Regions from separate parts of the Psychrobacillus sp. FSL K6-4615 genome, predicted to be linked through region 1. Evidence: a T-box and tRNA genes for the amino acid it is inferred to sense, from the RefSeq annotation. Region 1 holds a T-box; the other holds one or more tRNA genes.
What was found. A T-box is a leader RNA that pairs with one kind of tRNA and senses whether it is charged. The one in region 1 lies ahead of MKX53_RS11200 (valine--tRNA ligase), so its partner is inferred to be a tRNA-Val.
Positions count from the first base shown of each region.

Region 2: it has a tRNA-Val gene. The T-box ahead of MKX53_RS11200 (valine--tRNA ligase) is inferred to sense a tRNA for this amino acid. The anticodon was not compared.

Region 1 covers NZ_JBBOYQ010000001.1:2,247,483-2,254,638, forward strand. Annotated here, with positions in the region: gene MKX53_RS11200 (valine--tRNA ligase) at 1-2,316, opposite strand, end outside; T-box leader at 2,540-2,765, opposite strand; gene MKX53_RS11205 (hypothetical protein) at 2,989-3,579, opposite strand; gene MKX53_RS11210 (5' nucleotidase, NT5C type) at 3,648-4,226, opposite strand; gene ribD (bifunctional diaminohydroxyphosphoribosylaminopyrimidine deaminase/5-amino-6-(5-phosphoribosylamino)uracil reductase RibD) at 4,251-5,342, opposite strand; gene MKX53_RS11220 (GTP cyclohydrolase II) at 5,335-6,093, opposite strand; gene hemL (glutamate-1-semialdehyde 2,1-aminomutase) at 6,245-7,156, opposite strand, start outside.
Region 2 covers NZ_JBBOYQ010000001.1:3,453,118-3,460,273, forward strand. Annotated here, with positions in the region: gene MKX53_RS17285 (CdaR family protein) at 1-399, opposite strand, end outside; gene cdaA (diadenylate cyclase CdaA) at 392-1,225, opposite strand; gene MKX53_RS17295 (zf-HC2 domain-containing protein) at 1,347-1,973, opposite strand; gene sigW (RNA polymerase sigma factor SigW) at 1,991-2,563, opposite strand; gene rocF (arginase) at 2,771-3,670, opposite strand; gene MKX53_RS17310 (GNAT family N-acetyltransferase) at 3,741-4,331, opposite strand; tRNA gene MKX53_RS17315 (tRNA-Ala) at 4,437-4,509, opposite strand; tRNA gene MKX53_RS17320 (tRNA-Gln) at 4,528-4,602, opposite strand; tRNA gene MKX53_RS17325 (tRNA-Tyr) at 4,609-4,692, opposite strand; tRNA gene MKX53_RS17330 (tRNA-Val) at 4,713-4,788, opposite strand; gene MKX53_RS17335 (hypothetical protein) at 5,212-5,394, opposite strand; gene MKX53_RS17340 (hypothetical protein) at 5,481-5,831, opposite strand; gene MKX53_RS17345 (transglutaminase-like domain-containing protein) at 6,014-7,156, opposite strand, start outside.

The DNA of each region.
Region 1 (7,156 bases):
ATACTTAGCATTTGCTTCTAATACGGCTAATGTATTTGCATCCTTCGCGGAAACATATAAAGGAACTTTTTTGCTCATTGGCGTTTGTACTTCTGAACGAATATTACGAACCGAGCGGATAATTTCAGAAAGTAACTTCATATTGTCCGCTTCATCTTTGTTTGAAAGTGCTTCGATTACAGTCGGCCAAGCAGCAACTGTAATCGACTCTCCTTCATGCGGAAGGTTTTGCCAAATTTCTTCTGTAATGAATGGCATAAATGGATGTAATAGACGCATAGTATTGTCTAAAACATAAGCTAGTACGGAACGTGTCATTTTTTTCACTTCTTCATCTTCCCCGTTAAGTGGAAGTTTTGCCATTTCAATATACCAGTCACAGAAATCATCCCAGATGAAGTTATAAAGCGCACGACCAACTTCACCAAATTCATAACGATCTGAAAGTCTTGTTACTTGCTCAATCGTTTCATTTAAACGTGTAAGAATCCATGCATCCGCAACCGATTTTTTACCATCTAAATTTATCTCTTCAAATTTCAAGCCATCCATATTCATTAATGCAAAACGAGATGCATTCCAAATTTTGTTGGCAAAGTTCCAAACAGCTTCTACTTTTTCTGTTGAGAAACGTAAATCTTGCCCAGGTGATGATCCAGTACTTAGGAAGTAACGTAGCGAATCTGCTCCGTATTGATCAATAATATCCATTGGATCAATACCATTTCCTAGCGATTTAGACATCTTACGACCGTCTTCCGCACGTACCAGACCGTGTATTAGAACATCATCAAAAGGACGAGTACCAGTAAATTCTATCCCTTGGAAAATCATACGAGAAACCCAGAAGAATATAATGTCATAACCAGTTACGAGCGCATTTGTAGGATAATACTTTTTGAACTCTTCGTTTTCTGCATCTGGCCAACCTAATGTAGAAAACGGCCATAATGCCGAGGAGAACCAAGTATCTAAGACATCGTTATCTTGATTCCAGTTTTCTGGATCAGCTGGTGCTTCGTTCCCAACATAAATTTCTCCAGTTTCTTTATGATACCAAGCTGGAATACGATGTCCCCACCATAATTGACGTGATATACACCAGTCATGAATATTTTCCATCCAACGCAAATACGTTTTTTCAAAACGATCTGGTACAAAATTCACTTTTCCTTCTGCTTCTTGAAGTTTTATAGCTTCTTTTGCAAGTGGTTGCATTTTAACAAACCATTGAGTCGATAGATATGGTTCAACTACTGCTCCACTTCGTTCAGAATGTCCTACTGAATGCGCATGTTCTTCAATTTTGAAAAGAACTCCTGCATCTTGTAAATCTTTAACGATTTGTTTACGACATTCAAATCGGTCCATTCCATTATAAGTAGCTGCATTCCCATTCATCGTTCCGTCTTCATTCATCACTAAAATACGTTGTAAGTTGTGACGGTTCCCGATTTCAAAGTCATTTGGGTCATGTGCAGGTGTAATTTTCACTGCGCCACTTCCAAACTCCATATCAACGTAATCATCTCCAACAATCGGTATTTCACGTCCAATAATCGGAAGTTTTACTGTTTTTCCGATTAAATGCTTATAACGATCATCTTCTGGATGTACTGCTACTGCAGTATCCCCAAGCATTGTTTCTGGTCTAGTAGTAGCAACATCGATTGATCCAGTACCATCTGCAAGTGGGTAATGCATATGATAGAATGCACCCTGTACATCTTTGTGGATTACTTCAATATCAGAAAGTGCCGTTTTAGTTGCTGGATCCCAGTTGATAATGTATTCGCCGCGGTAGATTAAACCTTTGTTATACAGCTTTACGAATACTTCTTTCACTGCATTTGATAATCCTTCATCTAAAGTAAAGCGCTCACGCGAATAGTCTAACCCAAGTCCAAGTTTCGACCATTGTGCACGGATATGACCAGCGTATTCTTCTTTCCACTTCCATGTTTCTTCGACAAACTTTTCGCGGCCCAAATCATATCTTGTAATATTATCAGCACGCAGTTTTTCCTCTACTTTTGCTTGTGTTGCGATACCTGCATGATCCATACCCGGAAGCCATAAAGCATCATATCCTTGCATACGTTTCATACGAACAATAATATCTTGTAATGTAGTATCCCATGCGTGACCTAAATGTAGTTTACCGGTAACATTCGGTGGTGGAATTACGATAGTATAAGGTTCTTTATCGCTTTCTGGATGAGCTTCGAAGTATTTTCCTTCTAACCACCATTCATACCGTCCTTTTTCAATCGACTGCGGATCATACTTTGTGGACATCGTTGTTTCGTTTGTCATTGTCAGTTCCTCCTAAAAAAGAATATCAATTACGCCTCGGAGTAATTGCGTCCAGATTTTGAATCGAGCTTGAGGCCTACAGGATGTAGGTCATGTAGGCGTTGCGACACGACGTCGCGAACTTAGACTGCCTTCCTTGACTCCTCTTTAAAATCTGTGACATCCGCCGGAGGCTTTATTTTCGTTCAACATTTGAACGAATATAAAAAAACTCCTATCGTCATTAAAGGACGAAGGAGTTTGTTCGCGGTACCACCTTTATTCGCGAATGCTAAAAAACGCATCACGCTCTCAATTCGATAACGGCTTCAAACCGGCATTTGCTACTTACGTTCACAAATACTGCTCGTGGGCTACCTTCAAATGGCGGTTAACAGAAACATTTCAGCAAATTGTTTCCTTTCTTTTGAGAACCAAATCATTCTACTCTTCCCATTCATTGCATCTCTATTCATTTGTTCCATTGTAAAGGATATTATTATATGCCGTCAAGTCTAGTATGGTGAAAGGAGAATTACAATGAGAAAAGGATATAACCCATATTTATTGCCCGATTGGTTACGTAAAACACGTTTCTATTGTAAGCATGTAAGTATTCCAATTTGTACTTTCCAATTAATACGAGTACTAATCGTGCCTACCACATGGGATTTCCTCTTATTGGTACTATTACTACTCATCTGTTTTTTGTTTTACAAGAACATTATTTGATGGGAATGTCAGCTTTGAATATCCATCATCCAAATCTAAAATGAATTGAAGCTCGAACTCCTCGCCTTGCGGTATTTTCACTTCAACTGGTTCAGCAGGGTTTGGTGCTTCTACTTCTGCAACTGGTTTAACTGGAACGGGTACAGGAGCTTCCTCGTATTCACAGTGTACAGTCCACCCAACTTCAATTGCCGCTTGCTCTGTTGGTTTCGAGTTAATATGGTTCACTTGAACTGTTGGCTTGGAACCTTCTTTTAATTTGTCTTTACCGAATTCGATACTCATTGGTACTGCATATTCAAAATAGCCGACCTCACCTTGCAGATCTAAGTCTTCAATCTCGGTGAATTCGCTCGTAGCATGATGCTCCTCTTCACCTTCCTCAAACTTAACGTGGCAGGTGATGTGGTATATACCTACTATTTGAATAATATTCTCCTTCTCAGTGACTTCGCATTGAGGAGTTACTGCAACATTTTTAATTTCTTTCGGAACCCCAAAGCTTGGTGGAAAACGAAATTGTTCTTTTACATCCCAGGTTTTTGTCGTCATAAGTCATCCTCCTTCTATAGGACAACTTATGAATAGAACAAAAGGGATAGAACATATTTCACTTAGAATTACTTTTTGTCGTTGTTTTTATCCACAATCTGCTTTAGTTCTAACCAATTTGTTAACCTTGGAATTGTAAGATGTTGGTTATACGATTGCGTTTTCACATAAACTTGTAATGTATCATCTGTTAATGTGTTTAATACGTCTGGCTTATCGTCGAAATAATAATCCAACTGTAAGTCCCGAATAATATTTACCTTTGCTTGGTCCTTCATGCCACAAAAGAATTTTTCTTCTGTGACTGGGAATCCTTGTTCCATTAACCAATTCATCGTTCTTTCACGATGTTCTGCTGGTCTAGCCGTAATATAGTATACCTCATGCCCCTGTTGTTGTAGATTTACTAACGTTTCTACAGCATCTGGGTATGCTGGACAATTAGTATAATATATTTGTTCCAATGTATCATTCCACATTTTAGAGCCGGCTTCATCGGACAATCCGAATAATTCATGTATTTCAACTCTATCTAACGCATGAAATTTATCTAATTCCACTTGTTGTCCTAACTTTTCGTTATAAATATGAAAAGCATGTTCTCTTAAATTGATCAATGTATCATCAATATCAAATCCAAATTTCATCTAATATGCCACATCCATTACATCTTATTTGTAAGTTGGATAACCAACAAACTTAAAGTCTTTCCCTATTTTTTGAATTTCCGTATCGATTAGCTCAACTGCATCACTCATTAAGTCAATACCGCTACCCTCCATAAAGGTCGGAGCATTTTTACCACCTATTAACTTAGGTGCAATATATATAACTGCTTTATCAATTAATTTATTTTCCAAAAATGCTGCATTGATCGTCCCTCCACCTTCAATTAACAAAGAGGAGATAGACTTTTCACCTAATATTTGAACGACTTCTTGTACATCTACATGGGTAGTTCCAGTTGTATGGAACACTTGAACGCCTTGATTGATTAGCTTCTCTTTTTTATCATGGTCATAATTTACACTTGTAAAAATCCACGTCTGCGCTAATTGATCGGTTACAAGCTTGGCATCTAAAGGAATTTTCAATGTTGAGTCTAAAACTATACGAATCGGATTACGACCATTTTCAATACGAGTAGTTAGTTCTGGATTATCTTCCGTAACAGTATTAACCCCGACTAAAATGGCCAAATGCTCATTTCTAAGATGATGAACATCCTCTCGTGCATCTGCCGACGTAATCCATTTACTATGAGCAGAGTGTGTGGCAATTTTACCGTCTAATGTTATCCCCGATTTTAATGTCACAAAAGGCTTCTCTGTTACGATAAACTTGTTGAATACTTCATTCATCCTTTTAGAAGCTTCCTCTTGAATACCGGTAATCACATTTATCCCAGCATCCTCTAGAATTTTGACTCCTCGCCCTGATACGATTGGATTTGGGTCGAGCGTTGCAATGACAACAGTTTTAATACCTGCTGCAACAATTGCTTCAGCACAAGGGCCAGTTCTTCCGTGATGGGAACATGGTTCCAGTGTGACATAAATCGTAGCACCTTTTGCATGCTCCCCTGCCATTCTAATAGCATGAATTTCTGCATGAGGCTCTCCAGGTTTCATATGCGCACCAATACCAACGATACGATTATTATTTACAATCACTGCTCCTACTAATGGATTCGGATCTGTTTGTCCTTTCATTGCTCTCGCATTTTGCAGGGCAAGATCCATATAAAATGCGTGATTAGTCATTTTGAAAAGTACCTTCTTCCTCCATATGACCTGAACGATTTATTTTCGTGTGTAAGTATTTTTCATTGTATTCCGAAACGTCCCCCCATAATGGAGTACGCCCCGCTACAGCCAAACCTGCATCCTTTAATGCTTTTACTTTCTTTGGATTGTTCGTTATCAATGTAACAGGTTTCGAACGCAATACTTTTAAGACTTCGATCGCATCTCCATAATTTCTAGAATCATCTACAAAACCTAGTTTTTCATTAGCCTCTACTGTATCCGAACCATTTTCTTGTAGAATATAGGCCATTGCTTTACTAAATAGACCAATGCCTCTACCTTCATGATTTGCTAAATAAAATAAAGCACCAGCTCCGTTGTTAACAATCATTTGCATAGACTGTTTTAATTGGAAACCACAATCACAACGCTTACTCCCAAAAATATCCCCCGTATGGCAGATGGAGTGCATGCGGATTAGTGACTCCTCGGTCTCTTTAAAGTCTCCGTATACTAACACGCTAGACTGTTGGTATTCAGCTAAGTTAGAGGAGGATAAATTACTTATTATTTGATTGATATCTTCTGTGTATTCATCACTATTTAACCAGCTATACCACTGGAATATAACTGTATTACCATTTAAATTTACCGGCAGTCGAATTGGTCCGACTAGATAAATCGAACTTTCATCAGTCTTAATAACTTTAATTTTATCTTTTAATACATTTACTACATCATTAGATATTTCTTTCACATTTGGCATTCTATATCCTCATTTCTCCAAAACATAATAGTATCTCTATAGTATTCTTAGTAGATTACTTTTCGTAAGTAATTATATTTTAGTAATCAATATTTGTCAATTACATTAGACTAAAAGAGCCTTGCAAATAATGCAAGGCTCCAATTGCTATTTAGTTCATCGAAAGTTTTTCAAATACTGTATGGAATGCTTGAATTGTTTTTTCTATATGCTCTACAGTATGTGCACTCGAGAGGAATAATCCTTCAAACTGAGAAGGTGGTAAATAAATTCCTTCCTCTGCCATAAGACGGAAATACTTAGCGAATAATTCTAAATCAGACGTTTTCGCTGTATCAAAGTTTACCACATCTTCATTTGTTAAGAAGAAACCGATCATTGAACCTGCACGATTCACTGTATGCGGAATATTATATTTTGTCGCTGCTTCTCGGAACCCTTTTTCAAGTATATCCCCTAGCTCGATAAAATAATCATATGTTTGTTCATTTAAACGTGTTAATGTCTCGTAACCAGCTGTCATAGCTAAAGGATTACCTGATAATGTACCTGCTTGATAAACTGGCCCAGCTGGTGCAATCATTTCCATGATTTCACGTTTACCGCCAAATGCCCCTACAGGAAGTCCTCCACCTATTACCTTACCTAAACAAGTTAAATCAGGTGTAATACCATAATAGCCTTGTGCACAGTTATACCCTACACGGAAACCGGTCATCACTTCATCAAAGATTAATACCGTTCCGTTTTTCTCCGTTAGTTCGCGTAATCCTTCTAAGAATCCTTCTACAGGAGGAACAACACCCATATTACCTGCTACAGGCTCTACGATTACAGCTGCCAAGTCATCTCCAAAGTTTTCAAAGACATGACGAACGCTTTCTATATCGTTAAATGGTACGGCTATTGTATTTTTAGCCACTGACTCTGGAACACCAGGACTATCAGGTAAACCTAGTGTTGCAACACCAGATCCCGCTTTTATCAGTAAGCTATCTCCATGACCATGATAACTACCTTCAAATTTCAAAATTTTGTTACGACCAGTAAAACCACGTGCTAA
Region 2 (7,156 bases), 1.2 Mb from region 1:
AGAAATACGCTCTTCAATCACTACATCTACATATTGAGGATCTGTTCGCACATTTAACTTTTCTATGAAGTTTTCAGTTGAAACCGGAACTCGATGAGTACCTATAGTTAGTTCCCGAAGATCTACAAAAACCTTAAAATCTTTCATCAACTTAGCCGATAATACTAAATTTTTAGGACCTTCAACATTTACGTTGACGGTCTTTGGTGGACCAGTTACAACCAGGTTTTCATGGTCATAATAAACTTCTAGAGGGATATCACGAATGACATCAACGTCATTACCACTTGCATTCTTATTATCGCTTTCTAATTCACTTCTCACACTTATAAAAAGTGCGATTGCTAATATTAGTGCAGTTATCCGCAAGAACCATGGATTATTCATCATTTTATCCATTTTGTTTCCCCCTCCATAACCATTTAGAAGAAGTTACTTGCTCTTCCACTGGAAACCAAAGGCGAGTTAAATGGGTCTCAAATTCCTCTAACGATAAATCTCTTCGTAAATCTCCATTGGAGGTTAAACTAATCGCCCCAGTTTCTTCTGAAACAACAATCGTTATCGCATCTGTCACTTCACTTAAACCAATTGCAGCTCGATGCCTCGTACCTAATTCTTTCGATATGAAAGGACTTTCAGACAAAGGCAAATAGGATGCTGCTGAAGCAATTTTATCTTTTTTTATAATAACGGCCCCATCATGAAGTGGCGTATTTGGAATGAATATATTAATAAGAAGCTCTGATGTGATATAAGAGTTTAACGGAATACCCGTTTCTATATAATCGGTCAAACCGGTTTCTCTCTCTATGGAGATGAGGGCACCAATTCTTCTCTTTGCCATATAACTAATCGATTTCGTCATGGCTGTTATGAGTCGACCTTGCTCTTCTTCCAGCTGCATGGTGCTTCTAGAGAATAACTTCCCTCTACCGATCTGTTCAAGTGCTCTTCTTATTTCCGGTTGGAAAATAATAATAATAGCTAAGAACCCAAACTCAATTACTCGATCCAATAACCAGTCAAGCGTATTTAAGCCGAAAAAGTCCGTTACAACTCTTGCAATAACAATCACAAAAATTCCTTTTAACAATTGAACTGCTTTAGTTCCTTTAATCAAGGTAATAACCTTATAAATAACAAACCATACAAATAAAACATCCAAAATATTTACAATAACGTTTACTGGCATAAGGTCTGTAAATTGCTCCATAAACGACATGTGGCATCCCCCACTTTTCCTCACTAATCCATTCTAAATAAGTATAACATAATTACGATAATCCCTCGCTTTTGGAACACAAAAAGTCTATCCAATAATATTTATGGATAGACTTTCATTTCTATTTGTCCTCTTTTTCAAAGAATGACACAACATTCTTCGCACCGTCTTTAATGTGGAACCATAGCCAGTCAAATACTTCATTGATTTCTTCACTAGTTCCGGTAACATTCGCAGTAGAAGCCATATATGCAGTTCCATTGATAATCGTTAAGTTTCCATCTAATTCTCCGTCAATCTGAACATCCCCGTTTCGAACAACCAGATCTCCCTTAACGACTTGTCCTTCAGGTATAATAACTGTTTCTCCTTCTACAAGAACGTTTTCTTGCTTAGTAAAGGAGAATTGTTGCTCATCATTAAAGTTCGTAAAAAGTGCACTACTCATCAATAATAAGAACATTGCAGCGGCTGCAAGAACTGGATGACGTCGCAACCATTTACTAACCCCTGCAGAAGATTTTTCTTTCGGCAATCTAGCTATAACCGAATGATTGAAATCATTTGGTGCCTCTATGTGAGCAGCTCCTTTGACGAAAGCAACAACATCGCTTAACTCATGCATATGAGCCTGGCAAGCTTCGCATGATTGCAAATGAGATTTAAGTTCCAGCTCATGTTCACGGCTGATTTCACCATCTAAATATTCGTGCATAAAGTGAACAATTCGTTCTGGACACGCATTCATCTTGATTCCCTCCTATATTATATATGAGGCTGTCTGCTTAACTGTTTTCTAAGCGCTTCTCGTCCTCTATGAATCCTTGTTTTAACTGTTCCAAGTGGCAAATCTAATATCTCGCTTATTTCTTGCAAAGATAATTCTTCCATATACTTTAATACAATAGCCGATCTATATTTATCGGGAAGTCTACTAATTTCATACTGTATACGCTCCTGTAGTTCCAGTTTCATGAGTTCTTCTTCTGGAAGTTCATCAGAGGCTGCGATTTGAGAATACATATCAAGGCCTTCTGTACCTCTTACTTCTGCATCTAAATAGTAATCCGGCTTTTTTTTACGAATACGATCAATACATAAATTAGTAGCAATTCTATACAGCCAAGTTGAAAATTTTCTTTTTTGATCGAACGTATGAATATTGATGAAAGCACGGACAAACGCCTCTTGAGCTATATCTTCTGCTTCATGACGGTTCCCAAGCATCCTAAAGCACACTTGAAATAGTCTATGCTGATACAGGTCGACAATCTCCGCGAATGCGTCTTTATCACCCTTTAATACTTGTTTTATTCGTTTATTCACTAACGCATCCATCGTGATATCTCGCCTCCGCCCCATGCGGCTGTCTTACCTTTACGTATGAAGGTATCCACAGGTTTCATTTATTTATAATATCTTAATATTATCAAACTTTTCCAACTTTGTCTGGATTATCAAAAAGAAAAAGCAGACAATATGTCCGCTTTTTCTTTTCAGCTATTTAACTTATCTATGAATAATGTTGGTCCCTATATACCCTTCTTAAATAAGGCTTTCTCCTAATAGTGACCCCATTAGTCCTACTGCTACATCAGCTGTTTTATTTTTTTCATCCAAAATTGGGTTTACTTCTACGAATTCAGCAGAAGTGATCATATTTGAAGCATAGAGCATTTCCATTGCTAAATGACTTTCTCGATATGAGATCCCACCAGCCACGGGAGTTCCTACGCCGGGTGTATATAGTGGATCTAGACCATCTAAATCGAGTGAAAGATGCACTCCATCAACCTTACGATCCACAAAATACTGAATGGCTTGTGTCATTACTTCAGACATTCCAAGCTTGTCAATTTCATGCATAGAAAATACTTTAATACCTTTTTCTTTGATCAGTTCACGTTCTCCTGGATCTACCGAACGAGCACCTATAATAACAACATTCTCTGGTTTAATCTTCGGTGCAAAATCTCGAATATTCACTAGCTCCTCATGTCCTAATCCAATACTTACTGCAAGTGGCATCCCATGAATATTACCAGTCGGCGATGTTTCAGCAGTATTTAAATCGGCATGTGCATCATACCAAATAACTCCCAAGTTTTCATAGCGATCTGCCAATCCAGCAAGTGTTCCTATAGCAATACTATGATCCCCGCCAAGGACTATTGGAAAATTGCCTTCCCCAATAATATCGTGAACTCGGTTAGCAAGTATTGTATTAGCTGCAACCACTTCTTCTAGATTACGTAATTTCGTATTTTGAGATGTCTCTCTTCTACCTATTGCAATGTCCCCTACATCATCTACAGAGTGACCAAGCTCTTGAAGTCTCTCCACTACCCCAGCATATCGTATAGCACTCGGTCCCATATCGACACCTCGTCTATTTTGCCCTAGATCCATTGGGACCCCGATAATTGATATATTTAATTTATTCATAATTTTATGCCCCCTTTAGTTCTTACATCTATTGTAAATGCTAGAGGGTGTTTGGCTCAACCAAGCATAATTACGAATATTTATTCATTAATTGAACTAGCTTGTATTTCACTTCCGACCATTCGCTATCTATAATAGAGTAGACAACCGCATTTCGAACAAAACCGTTAGATCGTATCCGTTCATTTCGCAGTATACCCTCTTTTACACCGCCAATTCGTTCAATTGCCCTTTGAGAAGATACATTTAACTCATCTGTTTTAAACTGAACACGAATTGTCCCCATTTGCTCAAAGCAATACTTTAACAATAAATATTTACACGTCGTATTTACGTGTGTACGCTGATACTGTTTCCCATAGTAAGTAGAGCCTATCTCGCAACTATAATTTGTCTGGTCTATTCCATAAATACGAGTGGTACCCATAATTTCTTTTGTTTCTGTATTTTCTACTACAAATGCAAGAGCAGTTCCCTCTACATTCATTTGGTGAATGCCAACTGCCAACCACTTTTCTAGCTGTTGCTTGTTTTCTATTTTATTTAACATAAATTCAAAAATTTTGGGTTCATACAGTTCCCACAATGCTCCACTATCTGAAGTTAGTAATGGACGTAAGGTTACATCCCCATAGGTTAGTGTCTCAGTCAAATTGTACACCTCGCTTTTTATTTCATCATAAAGGAAAATGCACTATATTGAAAAGTATTTTCACCCACAAAAAAACTCTCTCAACTTTAGGTTGAAAGAGTTTTACTATATTTATGGAGCCTAGCGGGATCGAACCGCTGACCTCCTGCGTGCAAGGCAGGCGCTCTCCCAGCTGAGCTAAGGCCCCAATACTATTTGAAAAAGTTGGCTGGGGTACCTGGATTCGAACCAGGGCATGATGGAATCAAAATCCATTGCCTTACCGCTTGGCTATACCCCATTAAACTGGTGGAGGGGGACGGATTCGAACCGCCGAACCCTAAGGAGCGGATTTACAGTCCGCCGCGTTTAGCCACTTCGCTACCCCTCCAAAGCTAAATTTAAATATTATGGTGGAGGATGACGGGCTCGAACCGCCGACCCTCTGCTTGTAAGGCAGATGCTCTCCCAGCTGAGCTAATCCTCCTGGGTTTTATAAAATCTAGTACGTTATAGCATTCCATCTGGAAAAACTATTATACATTCTGTTGAAAGTATTTTCTTATTTAAATGAAAACCAGACAAGAACTATAATATCATATATCTGACATTAGGACAAGTTTTTTCCTTAAAATAAATTAATGAGAAGCTTCCAACCGGATTTGAACCGGTGACCTCTTCCTTACCATAGTAGACTTCCTGTATTTCACATTATTTATTCTACTTTCAAATGTCTTATTTGACAATAGTTTTTAAGGTATAAATTTTCATTAACCATCTATTTTTATCTTCTTTGGTCACACTTTTTTAGTGTTTGGTCACACATCGGTCACTTTGGACGCTTTGAGTTTCTACTATTTAAATAGAAAACCACCTTCCGTTGATTAATAGAAGGTGGTTTTCTACTATATTAAGTTCGTTCAATTACTTTCATGTCTTTAATATGAATAATATTGATCCCAATTTCTTCTTCTGTCATAATCATTCGTGCTCCGTTTATTTCAATGGGATTTAAACTCCGTACATCTGAATTAGTTTCAAATTCAAATTTTTGTCCGCTATAAAAAGTAATTTTGACTTCATATTTTTTCATTTAACTCCCCCCTTTAAGTATCTATTCGAGAGGAGTAAGGAAAGTCCTTCTATTATGAAGTAATAATATGGTTGGTGATTTTTATTTTATTGTATTAAATAAGCTCCCAGTAATTCTTCGCATTTATTCTTTATCTCTACGTTTAAAAGTTTCTTGTGGTCCTCTATCCCTCTTGATTGGAAAATGTATGTCGTTGAGTCGTTATCAGTTCCCCATTTAAAGACTTTCATATCATTACGGAGTAAATACATTTCCGATGCCTTTAAATCTTTTTGTACCTTTTCAGCTGCAGTCTCTACTATTTGTAAGTACGGTCTTTTTAATTTTAACGGTAAATTATTTATTTGATTGATGTCTTTTTCTAACACTTTTATCAGCATTGGCAAATATAGTTGATTTTCGAAGTATATTAATTCCTCTGGTCGAATGTCCGGCATAATAAACACCTCATCTTCTTTTTTATTTATTATACGAACAATAGTTCTATTTTACAACTAGTATTATTTGGACAAATAAAAAAACACCTCATGAGAGATGCTTTTTTCATATATTTTCTTTTAACTAACTGTATACTAATCCACGAAAATTAACCCTTTTATATCAAGTAAATTAGTATATGTTATTTCTTCGCTACTTGAGCTTTCTTTACTTCTTTGTAATTATAAGCTTTAGCCATGCTTTGGTCAAACTCAACATTTGTAGCTTTGAAATCTGTTTCAATGTTAAAGATATCTTTGTCTCTTTGGGACTGTGTAAATAATATAAATCTATCATCTTTTCTAGTGATGTTGTCAGTGTAAGTTGCATCTGTATAGTACCAGTTACCACCAACTTTTACAGCGTTCCAAGCATGAGCATCTCCTGTTAGCAATCTAGATTCAATACCAAATCTATCCAACAATATAGACATCAAATCAGTATATCCAGTACATACAGTATTGTTCATCCACCATATTAAATACTGATGCTCATCTTCAATGTCTCCACCATACTCAAGTTGCCCAACAACAAAATCATTTATAGCAGCAACAACATCATAATCTGTTTCTAGCTTATAATTTTCTACAATATATTTTTCAGCAGCATCCATTTTTTCCTTACGTAAAATCTCATCATCTTCATAATAATCGTTAACTACTAACATTCTATTTTTGTAAACACCATTTGAAATTTTATCAGTTCTTATTTCTACACTTCTTCCGAAGAAAGTGTATCCTTGAATGTTTTGACTAATATCACTTGAGAGGAAACTGTAGTCTGTAAACTGATCTTTCAAGTCTGTTTTTGTGTAAACTACAACTTCTTTAGGTTGGAACTGTGGGTTGTTATATAAGTCTTTTGCGATCTTCTTTAAGTCGTCTAAGTTTTTAAACTGTTGAGTTCCAGTGACTTCTGGTTTTACAACAGGTGCAGTTACTTTACCCTTGTTAACTTGTGCTAACTTCTCTTTAGACGGTGTTGCATATTTGACAGCACTTGGATTTTTCTGTACAAACCCTGCAGAACCTACTCCGTATAAACCGCCGTTTTGAGCTTTGTACTGGTATGTACGATACTCTTCACCTTTTTTCAGCATACGTACAGTGGTTAACCCACCTTTTGAATTTATCTTTACTAAAGGTGTTGCTTTTAGTATTGTAACTTTTCCGGTCTGACCTGCCTTCAATTCTGTTTTACCCCACATTACTTTAGACGCTGCCTCCACCGTATTCACCTGGAATGTAAGTAAACCCATGGTAAGGGTTGTAATTATTGTGCCTTT